DNA from 3 places in the Micromonospora sp. NBC_00330 genome. Region 2 is predicted to be linked to each of the others. Evidence: predicted binding sites of a transcription regulator. Region 2 holds the regulator's gene; each other region holds the start of a gene.
What was found. The regulator HrcA, encoded in region 2, represses chaperone genes, less so after heat shock. The targets are predictions, from matches to a motif close to GGTTNGCACNCTCNNNNNGAGNGTGCNAACC.
Positions count from the first base shown of each region.

Region 1 (5,251 bases), 630 kb from region 2:
AGGGCGCCGAGACCGGCGCCGACCAGGGACGGCAGCGCGTCGGCGAGGTCAGCACCGGAGCGGGTCAGCGCGGCGGCCACGCCGATGGCGCCGAACGCGGCGATGCCGGCCAGGCCGAGTGCCAGTCGGCGGACCGCCAGTACGCCGAAGAGCGCGGCGAAGCCTCCCAGCAACACGGCCGTGCCGACCAGCAGCGCGATCTTGTCGGCGGTGCCGAAGAGGTCGATGGCGAGTTGCTTCAGCGACTCGGGGACGGCGTCGACGATGACCCCGCCGACCGCGACCAGGGGCGCCGACCGGGGACCGGTCAACACCGCGACCGGTTCGGCGATCCCGATCGCGACGGCGGCGGCGGTGATTCCGGCCAACGCGGCGTACCGCCGTGACGTGGTGCTCATCGGCCCAGTGTGCGCGATCATCTTGCCCGGTCGCCAACAACGTCAGCGTTCGGTAATGACCTACCAGCCCGCAAGAACGAGCCGGGGCGCACCGCCGTACGGCGGTGCGCCCCGGAACCTGTGTTGCTACCGGATCAGAAGCCCGGGCCGTGCTGGTGACCGTGACCGTGGCCGTGCCCGCCGCCGGCGGCCGGCTCGGCCTGCTCCGGCTTCTCCACCACGAGGCTCTCCGTGGTGAGCAGCAGACCGGCGATCGAGGCGGCGTTGGTGACCGCGTTGCGGGTCACCTTCACCGGGTCGATGATGCCGGCCTTGACCAGGTCGACGTACTCGCCCTTGGCGGCGTCGAGGCCGTTGCCCCACTTGAGGTCGGCGACCTTCTGCGTCACGACGTAGCCGTCGTGACCCGCGTTCTGGGCGATCCAGCGCAGCGGCTCGACGAGCGCCTTGCGCACGACCGAGACGCCGACCTTCTCGTCACCGGTGAAGCCCAGGTCGTCGTCGAGCACCGAGAGGATCTGCACCAGGGCGGCGCCGCCGCCGGGCACGGTGCCCTCCTCGACCGCAGCCTTGGTCGCCGCGATGGCGTCCTCGATGCGGTGCTTGCGCTCCTTCATCTCGACCTCGGTGGCCGCGCCAGCCTTGATGACGGCGATGCCACCGGAGAGCTTCGCCAGCCGCTCGGCCAGCTTCTCCCGGTCCCAGTCGGAGTCGGAGGCCTCGATCTCCTTGCGGATCTGAGACACCCGGTCGGCGACGTCGGCCTTCTGGCCACCGCCGTCGACGATCGTGGTGTTCTCCTTGTCGACCACGACGCGCCGGGCGGTGCCGAGCACCTCCAGGCCGACCTGGTCGAGCTTGTAGCCCAGCTCCGGGGCGACCAGCTCGGCGCCCGTGGAGATCGCGATGTCCTGGAGCATTGCCTTGCGCCGGTCACCGAAGCCCGGGGCCTTGACCGCGCAGACCTTGAGGGTCTTGCGCAGCGAGTTGACCACCAGGGTGGAGAGCGCCTGGCCGTCCACGTCCTCGGCGATGATCAGCAGGGGCTTGCTGTTCTGCAGGACCTTCTCCAGCAGCGGCAGCAGCTCCTCGATCGCCGAGATCTTCTGGGTGGTGACCAGGATGTACGCGTCCTCAAGGACGGACTCCTGACCCTCCAGGTCGGTGACGAAGTTCGGCGAGATGAAGCCCTTGTCGAACTGGAGACCCTCGGTCACGTCCAGTTCGGTGGTGAGCATCGAGCCTTCCTCGACGGTGATGACACCGTCGCGGCCGACGCGCTCCATCGCCTCGGCGATCAGATCGCCGATCGTGGAGTCCTGCGCGGAGATCGTCGCCACGTTCGCGATCGACTCCTTGCTGGTGACCTCGGCGGCACGGCCGAGCAGCGCCTCGGAGACCTTCATGGCCGCCGCGTCGATGCCCCGCTTGAGGCCGGCCGGGTTGGTCCCGGCGGTCACGTTGCGCAGACCCTCGCGAACCATCGCCTGGGCCAGCACCGTCGCGGTGGTGGTCCCGTCGCCGGCGACGTCGTTGGTCTTGGTCGCCACCTCCTTGACCAGCTGCGCGCCAAGGTTCTCGTACGGGTTGGTGAGCTCGATCTCCTTGGCGATGGTCACACCATCGTTGGTGATCGTCGGCGCACCGAATTTCTTGTCCAGGACGACGTTGCGCCCGCGCGGGCCGAGGGTGACCTTGACCGCGTCCGCGAGGGCGTTGACACCGTGCTCCAGCAGGTGCCGGGCGTCGTCCGAGAAGCTCAGGATCTTCGCCATTAATGTCCCTTCGAAGCGCCATTGCCCCGGCCCGGCGAGCCGGACCGGGGCAGTGGCACTGATCGGTTGCTTACTTCTCGATGACCGCGAGGACGTCGCGGGCGGAGAGCACCAGGTACTCCTCGCCGGCGTACTTGACCTCGGTGCCGCCGTACTTCGAGTAGAGGACGGTGTCGCCGACCTGCACGTCAACCGGAACCCGGTTGCCGTTGTCGTCGACGCGCCCCGGGCCCACAGCGAGGACGGTGCCCTCCTGCGGCTTCTCCTTGGCGGTGTCGGGGATCACGATGCCCGACGCCGTGGTGGTCTCAGCCTCGTTCGCCTGGACCACGATGCGGTCCTCGAGCGGCTTGATCGCAACCTTGGTCGCGGTAGTCACGGGCATACCCTCCTGGGGTACTGGTTTCGTTGCTGGCCAGCGGGGCTGACCAGCGTCAATCTGCCTCATGCCACCGGGCGGTGCCGTCGTCGCGGGTGCCGGTCCGCCTGGCGTGCGCACCCGGGTCGCGAGACCCGGAAGCTGGCACCCTCAGGGTGAGAGTGCTAATCGCAGGTTATTCCGTGGCTAGCACTCCGTCAAGGAGAGTGCCAGCGCGTCGCGCCCCGCCAGCCAGGATTTCCGGGTCGGCCGGGACAATGGCCGGGTGGATCTCGATCAGCTGGCGGCGCTGCGTACCCCTGAGGGGTCGGCCGCGCTCACGGCGGCGGCCGACCTGGCCGGCGGTGATCCACTGGTCGCGGCGTCGGCGCTGCGCGCGACCGGGGTGCCGCCGACGTTGGCCGCGGCGGCCCTCACCCAGGCCGAGCTGCGCCACCGGGCGGTGGGCAAGTTCGGCCCGGCCGCCGCTGGGATGTTCCTCACCCGTCCCGGCCTGGAGCAGGCCACCCGCCGGGTGGTCGCGGACCGCCGGGCCGCCCGGTTGTCCGCGGCCGGCGTGCGCACCCTGGCCGACCTCGGGTGCGGGCTCGGGGCGGACGCGCTGGCCGCCGCCAGCGCCGGCATCCGGGTGTACGGGGTGGAAGCCGACCCGGTGACCGCGGCGATGGCCGCCGCCAACGCCGAGGCGGCCGGGCTGGCCGAGCTGTTCACTGTCGAGTGCGGCGACGCGACCGGGTTCGACGTGTCACGGGTCGACGGGGTCTTCTGCGACCCGGCCCGCCGCACCACCGGCACCGGGCGGCGGATCTTCGACCCGCGCGCCTACTCGCCGCCGTGGGACTTCGTCACCGGGCTGGCCGAGCGGGTGCCGCGCACAGTGGTGAAGGTGGCGCCGGGCCTGGACCACGCGCTCATTCCGGCCGGCGCCGAGGCCGAGTGGGTCGGCGTGGACGGCGACCTGGTCGAGGCAGCGCTCTGGTGCGGCGAGCTGGCGGAGGTGCCCCGCCGCGCCACTCTCTACCGCCAGCGCGGCGCCGAGGCTCACCGCCACCAGCTCACCGGCTCGGGTGCCGACGAGGCGCCGGTCGGGCCGCCGCGTCGCTACCTGTACGACCCGGACCCGGCGGTGGTGCGCGCGCACCTCGTGGCCGAGCTGGCCACCGAACTGGACGCCACCCTGGGCGATCCGAGCATCGCCTACCTGTACGCCGACCAGCCGATCCGCACCCCGTACGCGCGCTGCCTGGAGATCACCGACGTGCTGCCGTTCTCGCTCAAGCGCCTGCGGGCGCTGCTGCGCGACCGCGGGGTGGGCCGGGTGGAGATCCTCAAGCGGGGTTCGGCGCTCACACCGGAGCAGCTCCGGCGGGACCTGCGGCTGGCCGGGAACGCGGCGGCGAGTCTGGTGCTCACCCGGGTCGACGGCGCACCGACGGTGCTGATCGGTAGGCCTGTCGACTAGCGTCGCCGGTGTGGCGGGACAGGGAACGCCGGCAACGGCACTGTTGGTCAAGCGCGGCATGGCGCATCGCACTCATCCGTACCGGGTGTCGCCGGACGCCCCGAACTACGGCGGGTTGGTGGCGGTGGCGCTCGGCGTGGCACCGGAGCGGGTGTTCAAGTCGCTGGTGACCGAGGTCGACGGTGCGCTCACAGTGGCGGTCGTTCCGGTCACCGGCGAGCTGGATCTCAAGGCGCTCGCGGCTGCGGTCGGCGGCAAGCGGGCGGCGTTGGCCGACCGGGCGGTCGCCGAGCGGGCCACCGGTTACGTACGCGGTGGGATCAGCCCGCTCGGGCAGCGTCGACGGTTGCCCACGGTGCTGGACGAATCCGCGCTGGATCTCCCGACGATCTACGTCTCGGCTGGTCGGCGTGGTCTGCAACTTGAACTGGCCGCTGCGGATCTGGTGGCGCTGACCGACGCCCGCACCGCGCCGTTGCAGACCCACTGACGACAGTCGTTACGTCGAGTTCCCCGTGGGATACCCAGGGAGTAACAGTCGCGTTGCTGAATTGTTATCGCTCCCAACAAACTATGCACCTGCGCGGTCTTGTGGAGCCGGTGTGACGCGAAATACGTTGCCGGACACAACAAAACAACACCTCCCCCACCCCGAAAGGACCCTGCACATGCGTAAGGGGATCCTCACCATCGCCGCCGTGGGCCTGCTGACGACCGGCGGGTTGACCGCCTGTAGCGACGACTCCGGCAACGGCTCGGCCGACTCCAAAAAGACTCCCAAGATCGGCGTGATCCTTCCGGATAGCAAGTCCTCCCCCCGCTGGGAGACGGCGGACCGTCGCTTCCTGGAGGAGGCGTTCAAGGCTGCCGGCGTCCAGTACGACATCCAGAACGCCCAGAACGACAAGAGCGCCTTCCAGACCATCGCCGACCAGATGATCACCAGCGGCGTCACCGCCCTGATGATCGTCAACCTGGACTCCGGCACCGGCAAGGCCGTGCTCGACAAGGCCAAGTCGCAGGGCGTCGCCACCATCGACTACGACCGGCTCACCCTCGGCGGCTCCGCCCAGTACTACGTCAGCTTCGACAACGAGACCGTCGGCAAGCTCCAGGGCGAGGGTCTGGCCAAGTGCCTGACCGAGAAGGGCGCCAAGAACCCCGTCGTGGCGTACCTGAACGGCTCCCCCACCGACAACAACGCCACCCTGTTCAAGGCCGGCTACGACTCGGTGCT
Region 1 covers NZ_CP108012.1:6,773,013-6,778,263, reverse strand. Annotated here, with positions in the region: gene OG598_RS30980 (molybdopterin-dependent oxidoreductase) at 1-398, opposite strand, end outside; gene groL (chaperonin GroEL) at 533-2,173, opposite strand; gene groES (co-chaperone GroES) at 2,244-2,558, opposite strand; gene OG598_RS30965 (THUMP-like domain-containing protein) at 2,818-4,014, shown strand; gene ybaK (Cys-tRNA(Pro) deacylase) at 4,025-4,504, shown strand; gene OG598_RS30955 (sugar ABC transporter substrate-binding protein) at 4,683-5,251, shown strand, end outside.
Region 1: the regulator HrcA is predicted to act here: its motif matches at 2,692-2,722, upstream of groES (co-chaperone GroES).

Region 2 (5,251 bases):
GGCAGGTCGTTCAACACCGGAACGATCAGCCGCGCCTGAGCGGCCTCGTTGTCGCGTTGTTCCTCTCGCCGCACCTGGATCTCATGGCGGAACAGAAGCCAGGTGGCCATTGCGGCAAGACCCGACAGCAGCAGGCCGACGACACTTCCCCACGCCTGCATCCAGTCGGTGATCTTCGGAGCCTCGGCAGCGAGCACCGCGCCAGGGTACGCGTGACCGTCCACGAGGATCGATCGCTTGTCAGCCACTGGACCGCCCTCGCCGCGGCGTTCGCACGGTCGCGGCGGGCTTTCCTGGTGACCACCGGCGGATCACCCGGCCGGGGAGGTGGTTGGCGGTTCGCGGGAGGGTAAGTCCCACCGACATGGCCGACTCCGCGCTGCTGGACCTCACCGCCGACTACCGGGTGGCCGATGGCCACGACGACGACCCTGTCCTGCTCCGCCCCGACGGCACCCCCGTCGAGACCTGGCGTGAGGACTACCCGTACGACGAGCGGCTGGACCGCGAGGAGTACGACCACGACAAGCGGCTGCTCCAGATCGAGCTGCTGAAACTCCAGGACTGGATCAAGGAGTCCGGCGAACGTTTGGTGATCCTCTTCGAGGGCCGGGACGCGGCCGGCAAGGGTGGCACCATCAAACGCTTCATGGAACACCTCAACCCGCGTGGCGCGTCGGTGGTGGCGCTCGCCAAGCCGGACGAGCGGGAAGCCGCCCAGTGGTACTTCCAGCGGTGGCTGGCGCACCTGCCGGCGGCCGGTGAGATCGTGCTGTTCGACCGTTCCTGGTACAACCGGGCCGGCGTGGAGCGGGTGATGGGCTTCTGTAGCCGCAAGGAGTACCTGGAGTTCCTGCGGCAGGCGCCGGAGCTGGAACGGATGCTGGTGCGCTCGGGCATCCGGCTGGTCAAGTTCTGGTTCTCCGTCTCCCAGAACGAGCAGCGCACCCGGTTCGCGATCCGCCAGGTCGACCCGGTCCGGCAGTGGAAGCTGTCCCCGATGGACATCGCCTCACTCGACCGGTGGGACGAGTACACCGAGGCCAAGGAGGCGATGTTCTTCTGGACCGACACGGCCGACGCGCCGTGGACGGTGGTGAAGAGCAACGACAAGAAGCGGGCCCGCCTGGAGGCGATACGGCACGTGCTGCACCGCTTCGACTACACCGGCAAGGACCCCGAGGTGGTCGGCACACCGGACCCGCAGATCATCGGGCCGGCCGGGCTGGACCTGGGGCCGGAGGAAGAGGTGGTGCCGGTGTTTCCCCGGCCCTGAAACGCGCCAGGGCCCACTGTCACCAGCGGCCGAGGCGGGCGGCGAGCACGCTGAGGGCCGCCACCCCGGCGGTGGAGGTACGCAGGACCGCCGGCCCGAGGCGTACGGGTCGCCCGCCGGCCTCGGCGAAGGCGGTCAGCTCGGCCGGGGCGATGCCACCCTCCGGGCCGATCACCAGCACGATCTCGCCGGTGGAGGGCAGCTCGGCGGTGGTGAGCCGGTCCTCGGCCTCCTCGTGCAGCACGAAACCGGCGGCGGCACCGGCGATCCGACGGGCCACAGTGGCTGTGGACTCGTCCGGCGCGCCCGCCACCACCGGCAGCCACGGCCGGCGGGCCTGCTTGGCCGCCTCCCGGGCGGTAACCACCCACTTCTCCCGGGCGCGTACGCCCCGGTCGCCGCGCCACTGGGTCACCGAGCGCGAGGCCGCCCAGGGCACGATCTCGTCCACCCCTACCTCGGTCATCGCCTGCACGGCCAGCTCACCCCGGTCGCCCTTGGCGATGCCCTGCACTGTCACCAACCGGGGTACGGGCGCGTCCGCGTACCCCCGGGAGGTGATGGTGACCTCCAGGCTGCCCCGGCCGACGGCCGTGACCACGGCGGCGGCCGTGCCACCCCGGCCGTCGGCGAGCAGCAGCTCCTCGCCGACGCGCAACCGCTGCACAGTGGCGGCGTGGTGCCCCTCCGGGCCGTCCAGGGTCAGCGCGTCACCGGTGGGCAGCGCCTCGACCAGGAACAGCGGTGCGGACACCTCAGGCGTGCCCGTTGAACGCGTCGCGCATCCGGGAGAAGAAGCCGCCCTGCTTGGACAGCTCGGCGACCTCCTCACCACGGGTCTTGGCGAAGTCGCGCAGCATCTTCTCCTGGTCCGGGTCGAGCTTGGTCGGCGTCCGCACGTCCAGGTGGACGTAGAGGTCGCCTCGGCCGGTGCCGCGCAGGTGCGGCACGCCCCGGGCGCGCAGTCGCAGCGTGCTGGCCGGCTGGGTGCCGGCCTTGACGTCGACGGTCTCCTCGCTGTCCAGCGTCTTGATGGTCAGCCGGGTGCCCAGCGCCGCCGCCGTCATCGGCACCGTGACCCGGCAGTGCAGGTCGTCGCCCTTGCGGGAGTACACGTCGTGCGGGCGCTCGTGGATCTCCACGTAGAGGTCGCCGGCGGTGCCGCCGCCGGGGCCCACCTCGCCCTGCTGGGCCAGCCGGATCCGCATGCCGTCCTCGACGCCGGCCGGGATCTTGACGGTCAGCGAACGGCGGGTCCGCACCCGGCCGTCGCCGGCGCAGGTGGGGCAGGGGTGCGGGATGGTGGTGCCGTAGCCCTGGCACACGGTGCACGGCCGGGCGGAGACCACCTGGCCGAGGAAGGTGCGCTGCACCGACTGCACCTCGCCCCGACCGCCGCACGCCTCACAGGTCGCCAGGTGCGTGCCGGCGGCCGTGCCGGCGCCGGAGCAGGTGGTGCAGAGCACAGCGGTGTCGACGGTGATCGGGGCCTCGACGCCGAAGGCCGTCTCGTGCAGGTCGAGTTCGAGCCGCAGGATCGCGTCGGCGCCCGGGCGGGTACGCGGCCGTGGGCCACGGGCGCCACCTCCGGCACCGCCGAAGAACGCGTCCATGATGTCCTGGAAACCGACGAACGGGCCGGCGCCTCCGGGGCCACCCGGGCCGCCGGCACCGCCACCACCAGGGGCGAGCGGGTCGCCACCCAGGTCGACGATCTGCCGCTTCCGGTCGTCCGAGAGGACCTCGTACGCGGCGTTGATGTCCTTGAACTTCTCCTGAGCCTCCGGGTCCGGATTGACGTCCGGGTGGAACTGGCGCGCCAACTTGCGGTAGGCACGCTTGATCTCGTCATCGGAGGCTTCCCGGCTCACACCGAGAATGCCGTAGTAGTCCCTGGCCACTGCGTTCCGTGTCCTCATGTTCGTCTCGCGTTGCGCCGGTCGGCGGCCGCAGCCGGCCGCATCGGCCCTGACCAATCAGTTCTGGGCCAGCAACTCGCCCACGTAGCGTGCCACGGCGCGCACCGTGGCGATGTTGCCGGGGTAGTCCATCCGGGTGGGCCCCAGCACCCCCAGGCCGCCCACGATGGTGGTGCCCGGGCCGTACCCGGTGCTGACCACCGAGGCGGCGCGCAGGTTGTCGAACTCGTTCTCGTCGCCGATCAGCACCCGGGTCGTGCTCGGCTCGGTCTCACCGATGAGCTTGAGCAGCACGACCTCCTCCTCCAGGGCTTCGAGGATCGGCCGCAGGGAGCCCTGGAAGTCGAGCAGGCCGCCCCGGGTGAGGTTCGCGGTGCCGGCGAGCGCGATCCGCTCCTCGTGCCGCTCGACGAGCGTCTCCAGCAGGACGGTGGCGAGCGTGGTCATCGTCGGACGCAGGCCGGTCGGCGCTTCCTCGACCAGCGCCTGCACCAGCGGTGGCGTCTCGGACAGCCGGGCGTTGGCGAGCTTCTCGTTGATCAGTCGGCGCAGGTCGGTGACGTCGTCGGCGGGCACCGGCCCGGGCAGCTCCACGAGTCGCTGCTCCACCCGCCCGGTGTCGGCGATCATGACGAGCATCAGCCGGGTGGTGGAGATCGGCACCAGCTCCAGGTGACGCACCGAGGAACGGGCCAGGCTCGGGTACTGCACGACGGCGACCTGCCGGGTCAACTGGGCGAGCAGCCGCACAGTGCGGTGCACCACGTCGTCGAGGTCGACAGCGCCGACCAGGAAGCGCTCGATGGCCCGGCGCTCGGCCGGGCTGAGCGGCTTGACCCGGGACAACCGGTCGACGAAGAGGCGGTAGCCGCGGTCGGTGGGCACCCGGCCGGCACTGGTGTGCGGCTGCCGGATGTAGCCCTCCTCCTCCAGCACGGCCATGTCGTTGCGGACAGTGGCCGGGGAGACCCCGAGCTGGTGCCGCTCGACCAGCGCCTTGCTGCCGACCGGCTCCTGGGTGGAGACGTAGTCTTCGACGATGGCGCGGAGCACTGCGAGTTTCCGGTCGTCGAGACCCATCCTCCGCACCTCCTGTCGCACGTCGGCCGCCGGCGCTCTGGGCCGGCCGGGCCGTCCTGGCACTCGACTGTAACGAGTGCCAGTCTACGTCGGCAGGCCCGCCGACGCGATGATCAACGGCCACCCGTCGGTGCGGCCCACGCCACCCTGCTGGGCCGATCGGCCCACACTGCCGGGCGGTGTCGCTCTGGTGCGGCGTTGCCACCGGCACCTACCGTGACATCCATGACTGAACCTCCTCGCCCTCCCGGGTCGGGCGACCCCGGCAACTACCCGCCGGAGCCCACCTCCCCAGGCCCGTTCCCGTCGGCCGAGCCGCCCACCGCACCACTGTCCGGGGCGCCCGGGCCGGCCGGCTATCCCCCGCCCGGTGGCTATCCGCCGCCCACCGGTGACCAACCGCCGTCAGGCGGCTACCCTCCGGCAGGCGGCTACCCTCCGGCAGGCGGCTACCCCCCGCCAGGGGGCTACCCCTCGCCCGGCGGCTACCCGGCCGGTGGGGCCTACGGCGGCCCCGGTGGCGGCTACGCCAACAACGAGGACAAGACCTGGGCGCTGGTCGCGCACTTCGGCGGGGCCCTCGGCGCGCTGGTCAGCTTCGGTCCGCTGGGCTTCGTCGCCCCGCTGATCGCCTACCTGGCCCGCGGCCAGCAGTCGCCGACCGTCCGGGCGCACGCCCTCGCCGCCCTGAACTTCCAGATCCTCTGGTCGATCATCGCGTTCGTGCTGCTCTTCGTGAGCTGGTGCCTGCTCTTCCTGCCCAGCATCGCCGTCGTGGTGATCCAGATCCTGTTCGGGATCATCGCCGGCATGAAGGCCAACGAGGGCACCCCGTACCGCTACCCGATGACTGCCAACTTCATCAAGTGAACCGGGCCGGCCGCTCCCCCGGCCGGTCCGGATCACCGCTGTCCCGGTCGGGGGGCGGTGGGCCACTCAGGGCAGCAGGTCGCGGACGACAGCGTCGGCGAGCAGC
Region 2 covers NZ_CP108012.1:76,552-81,802, reverse strand. Annotated here, with positions in the region: gene OG598_RS00385 (hypothetical protein) at 1-197, opposite strand, end outside; gene ppk2 (polyphosphate kinase 2) at 365-1,276, shown strand; gene OG598_RS00375 (16S rRNA (uracil(1498)-N(3))-methyltransferase) at 1,296-2,030, opposite strand; gene dnaJ (molecular chaperone DnaJ) at 2,032-3,177, opposite strand; gene hrcA (heat-inducible transcriptional repressor HrcA) at 3,253-4,275, opposite strand; gene OG598_RS00360 (DUF4870 domain-containing protein) at 4,501-5,145, shown strand; gene hemW (radical SAM family heme chaperone HemW) at 5,212-5,251, opposite strand, start outside.

Region 3 (5,251 bases), 960 kb from region 2:
CGGGCACTGCTCCAGCGGGCCGAACAGGTGCTCGCCGAGCGCGGGGCGACCGAGGTGCTGCTGGCCGGAAATCCGCCGTACTACGCGTGGCCGGGAATCGACGTCCGCTACACGCCGGCGGTCTGCGCCGCCCTCGCGCTCGGCTACCAGCAGGACCGGACCGCCTGGAACATGACAGCGGACCTGTCGTACGACGGGTCGCCGGCACTGCGGTCCACCGAGGCGACGGAGCGGCGGCTGGCCGACCAGGGCGTCACGGTACGCCGGGCGGAGCCGGCGGACCTTCCGGCGCTGACCGCGTTCGCTCGGTCCACCTTCGGCGGAACGTGGGACGGCGAGCTGGCCGGGTCGGTGGGACGCGCCGACGCCGGTTGCCACCTCGCGGAGCGGGACGGCGAGGTGCTCGGCTTCGCCGCGTACGGGTCGTCGCGGCCGAGTTGGTTCGGGCCGATGGGCACCGCGCCGGCCGCGGAGGGGTCGGGTATCGGCGGGGTGCTGTTGCGGCGCTGCCTGCGCGACCAGCGGGCGGCGGGGCTGGACCGGGCACAGATCGGCTGGGTGGGACCGGTGCCGTTCTATTCGGGCAGCGCGGGTGCGTGGATCGAGCGCGTCTTCTTCCTGTACCGACGTACCCTGCCCAGGGGATAACCGGGGCAAACAGGACTTTGATCCATTCGCCCGCATCGGCCATCGACGCCCCCTACCGTTTCGGTAGAGGAGGCAGCCATGACCACGGATGACAACCAGACCGAGGACGGCCCGCCGATCACCTGGAAACCGGTGGGTGAACTCCCCGGCCAACTGCCGTTCGACCGGCTCGACTACGGCGACGCCGAGCAACTGGCCGAGATGACCACCGACGGCGAGCCTTCGGTGGCCGAGGAACCGCAGGAGATGGTGGACGCGCCGATCAAACTGCCTCCGCCGTACAACCGGGCACAGAAACGGCGCAACCAGCGCCCACTACCGACCTGACGACGAACGGGGCGGACCGCGTCAGCGGCCCGCCCCGTTCGGTGTCGGAACTGGACTCAGAAGTCCATGTCCCCGCCACCCGGGCCAGCCGGGGCAGCCGGGTTCTTCTCCGGCTTGTCCGCGACAACGGCCTCGGTGGTGAGGAAGAGCGCCGCGATGGAAGCGGCGTTCTGCAGCGCCGAGCGCGTCACCTTGGCCGGGTCGATGATGCCCGCGGCCAGCAGGTCGACGTACTCGCCGTTGGCGGCGTTCAGACCGTGACCCGCTTCGAGGTTACGGACCTTCTCCACCACGACGCCGCCCTCAAGGCCGGCGTTGACGGCGATCTGCCGCAGCGGGGCGTCGAGCGCGACCTTGACGATGTTCGCACCGGTCGCCTCGTCGCCGACCAGGTCGAGCTTGTCGAAGGCGGTCTTGCCGGCCTGGACCAGCGCGACGCCACCACCCGGGACGATGCCCTCCTCGACGGCGGCCTTCGCGTTGCGAACGGCGTCCTCGATGCGGTGCTTGCGCTCCTTGAGCTCGACCTCGGTGGCCGCGCCGACCTTGATCACCGCAACGCCGCCGGCCAGCTTGGCCAGCCGCTCCTGCAGCTTCTCCCGGTCGTAGTCGGAGTCGCTCTTGTCGATCTCGGCCCGGATCTGGTTGACCCGGCCCTGGATCTGCTCGGCGTCACCGGCACCGTCGACGATGGTGGTCTCGTCCTTGGTCACCACGACCTTGCGGGCGCGGCCCAGCATGTCGAGGCTGGCGGCGTCGAGCTTGAGGCCGACCTCCTCGCTGATGACCTGGCCACCGGCGAGGATGGCGATGTCGGTCAGCATGGCCTTGCGGCGGTCACCGAAGCCCGGCGCCTTGACGGCGACCGACTTGAAGGTGCCACGGACCTTGTTGACCACCAGGGTGGCGAGGGCCTCGCCCTCCAGGTCCTCGGCGATGATCAGCAGCGGCTTGCCCGACTGCATGACCTTCTCCAGGATCGGGAGCAGGTCCTTCACCGACGAGATCTTGCTGTTGGCGATCAGGATGTACGGGTCGTCGAAGACGGCCTCCATACGCTCCGGGTCGGTCATGAAGTAGGCCGAGATGTAGCCCTTGTCGAAGCGCATACCCTCGGTGAGCTCCAGCTCCAGCCCGAAGGTGTTGCTCTCCTCGACGGTGATGACGCCTTCCTTGCCGACCTTGTCCATCGCCTCGGCGATGATCTCGCCGACGGTGCTGTCGCCAGCGGAGATGGAGGCGGTGGAGGCGATCTGCTCCTTGGTCTCGACGTCCTTGGCGAGCTTGGACAGCTCCTCCGAGACGCTCGCGACCGCGGCCTCGATGCCCCGCTTCAGGGCCATCGGGTTGGCGCCAGCGGCCACGTTGCGCAGGCCCTCGCGAACCAGGGCCTGGGCCAGGACGGTCGCCGTCGTCGTGCCGTCACCGGCAACGTCGTCGGTCTTCTTGGCGACCTCCTTGACCAGCTCAGCGCCGATCTTCTCGTACGGGTCCTCGAGCTCGATCTCCTTGGCGATGCTCACACCATCGTTGGTGATGGTGGGGGCACCCCACTTCTTCTCGAGCACGACGTTGCGGCCCTTGGGGCCGAGGGTCACCTTTACGGCGTCGGCGAGCTGGTTCATGCCCCGCTCGAGGCCGCGGCGCGCCTCTTCGTCGAACGCGATCATCTTGGCCATACGGCGTTGTCCTCCTGGACACTCACGGGCCACCCGAGATGTGTGCCCCGGATGGGCCGCCTGGTGTACGCACCTTGGGACGTCGCCACCTGGCGACGACGACGTCCTTCGGCCGGGCCGGATAGCCCGCGACGACCGGCCATGTGCCGCCCCGGCGTCTCCACGCCGGTGCAACCTGGCCCCACCGTCCCGACCATTGGCACTCACGGTATGCGAGTGCCAATGACTTGTTTAGCACTCTCACCTGCCGAGTGCAAGCACGATGCCGCCGCTCAGCCGAGTTCCGCGGCCAGTCCAGCGCTGTTCACCGGCGCCTCATGGGCACGCTGCTCGGCGTACGTCACCAGCAGACCGATCATCTGCGCGAGGTGGGCCGGCAGGGCCAGCACGGCGGTGATCCCGATCACCACCACCGCTCCGGCGGCGGTACCCGCCGAGGAGAACGGGTCCGTTCCGAGCGCGGAGGTGCCGACCCCTTCCAGGCCACCGGGGATCAGGGTGCCGACGATCACCGCCACGGCCACCAGGGCCACCCGTCCGAGCAGCAGGCCGAGCCGGTCGTGGAACATCCGGAACGATCGACCGATCGGGTTGTGCCGTTCGAAGAGATAGACCGGGCCCGCCATGCTCAGTGCGAAGGCCAGGTAGATGCCCGGCAGCACGCAAAAACAGACACCGACGCCGATGAGCAGACTGACCACCAGGGTCCAGGCCCACAGCCCGAGCGCCCGACGCAGGCCGTAGCGCAGCGCAGCCTCCAGGCTGGCCGGCTGACCGGCCGCCTGTCGGGTGATCACCCAGGTGCCGGCGGCCCACCCGACGGCCTGCACCAACCCGACCACCAGGCTGCCGCCGACCAGCAGGACCAGGAGGCCCAGCAGGTCGGCGGCGAAATTGTCCGGCAGCGCGGGGGTCGACGTCGATTCGGCCTGGGCGGTCCACTTCGCCGACGGGTCCAGCCCGAGGGAGACCACCGAGAGCACCGCCGCCGGCAGCACCTGGGTGAGCAGCATGATCGGCACCAACTGCCGCCAGCCCCGACGCAGCGCCCCTCCGCACCGGTTGAACCAGCCGCCGATACCGGCACTGGGCGGCGTGACCAGGGCGTCGTTCGGGTCGAACCCGTAACCCGGCGGGTACCAGCCGACCGGCGGCCCCGGGTACCACGGCTGCCCGCCGTACGGACCCGACCCGGGCGGGTAGCCCCCGGTGGGCGGGAACGCCCAGCCCTGCGGTGGCGGGGCCGCACCCCAGGCACCCTGCGCGGGTTCCCAGCCGGGCGGCGGAGCGGCGGGGCCGGAGGACGGGCCGGCCGGGGGCACGCCCGGGCCCCAGCCGGGGGGCGGGCCGGCGTGGCCGGGGCCGCCGACGGGCGAGGACGGATCGGACGGGTCCGGCTCCCCCGACCCGGAGGACGGAGTGGGCGGGGGTGGCTGGTCGGTCATGAACGCTCCTCACATCGGCTGGAACGGTTCACGATCTTCCCGGCTGCGCGCCCCTGCCGCAGCCCCGACTCACGGGGCCAATCGGCCAGGAAGTTCAGCCGATGACGCGTACGTGCTCTGCCTGTGGACCCTTCTGGCCCTGGGTGATCTCGAACTCGACCCGCTGACCGTCGTCCAGCGCCTTGTAACCGTCCATCTCGATCGCGGAGAAATGAACGAACACGTCCTGACCGCCGTCGACGGCGATGAAGCCATAGCCCTTTTCGGCGTTGAACCACTTCACGGAGCCCTGTGCCACGGTGCACTTCCCTCACTCTGCGCGGCGTTGCCTGACTGGGCGCACGGCACGGCCGGGCGCCCCGGACCACCGACTCAGCGATCGATGACCGCCATTGAAGCAGGTGACCGAAATCGCACGCTACACGAGGAGTGACGGCCGCGCACTGCCACAAATCAGACACACTTCGGGGCTTCCCGACCGGGCTGATCGGCCCGGTTCCCCCGCCACCGGATTCGCCGACGTCATTGCGAAATGGAGGAGGGCCACAGGGCGGCCCCGGAGATGACGGCGAACGGGCCCAGCTCGCGAAACGCCCGCCCTGCCCTGTGGTAGGCATGCGGACATGACCACCGACATGGGCTCGCCGGCCCTGCGGCTCGCGGAGATCCGCCGGGTCCGGCCGGAGGACGCCGCCCGGATGCGGGCGCTGCGCCTGGAGATGCTCGCCGACGCGCCGTTGGCCTTCCTGGAGACCCTGGCGGACGCGGCTGCCCGACCGCACAACGAGTTCGCCGCCCGGGTCGCGTACACCTCGGCCGGTGCCGGTAACGCGCAGTTCGTCGCCGACCCGGGCGGCCGGCTGGTCGGGCACGCCGGGGGCACGACCCACCCGAACGAACCGGGGCTGACCGTGATCTACGCCGTGTACGTCACGCCGACCTGGCGTGGCAGCGGCCTGCTCGGCGAGCTGATCGACGGGGTGGCCGCCTGGTCGCGAGCCTGTGGCCGACCGGAGCTGCTGCTGGAGGTGGTGGTCGGCAACGACCGCGCCTACCGCGCCTACCAGCGCCTGGGCTTCAAGGACACCGGGGTACGAGTCCCCCACCCGAACATCCCGGCCCTGAACGAGCTACAGATGCGCCGAACAGCCT
Region 3 covers NZ_CP108012.1:6,437,259-6,442,509, reverse strand. Annotated here, with positions in the region: gene OG598_RS29350 (GNAT family N-acetyltransferase) at 1-648, shown strand, start outside; gene OG598_RS29345 (hypothetical protein) at 727-975, shown strand; gene groL (chaperonin GroEL) at 1,032-2,654, opposite strand; gene OG598_RS29335 (hypothetical protein) at 2,927-4,099, opposite strand; gene OG598_RS29330 (cold-shock protein) at 4,194-4,397, opposite strand; gene OG598_RS29325 (GNAT family N-acetyltransferase) at 4,723-5,251, shown strand, end outside.
Region 3: the regulator HrcA is predicted to act here: its motif matches at 2,849-2,879, upstream of groL (chaperonin GroEL).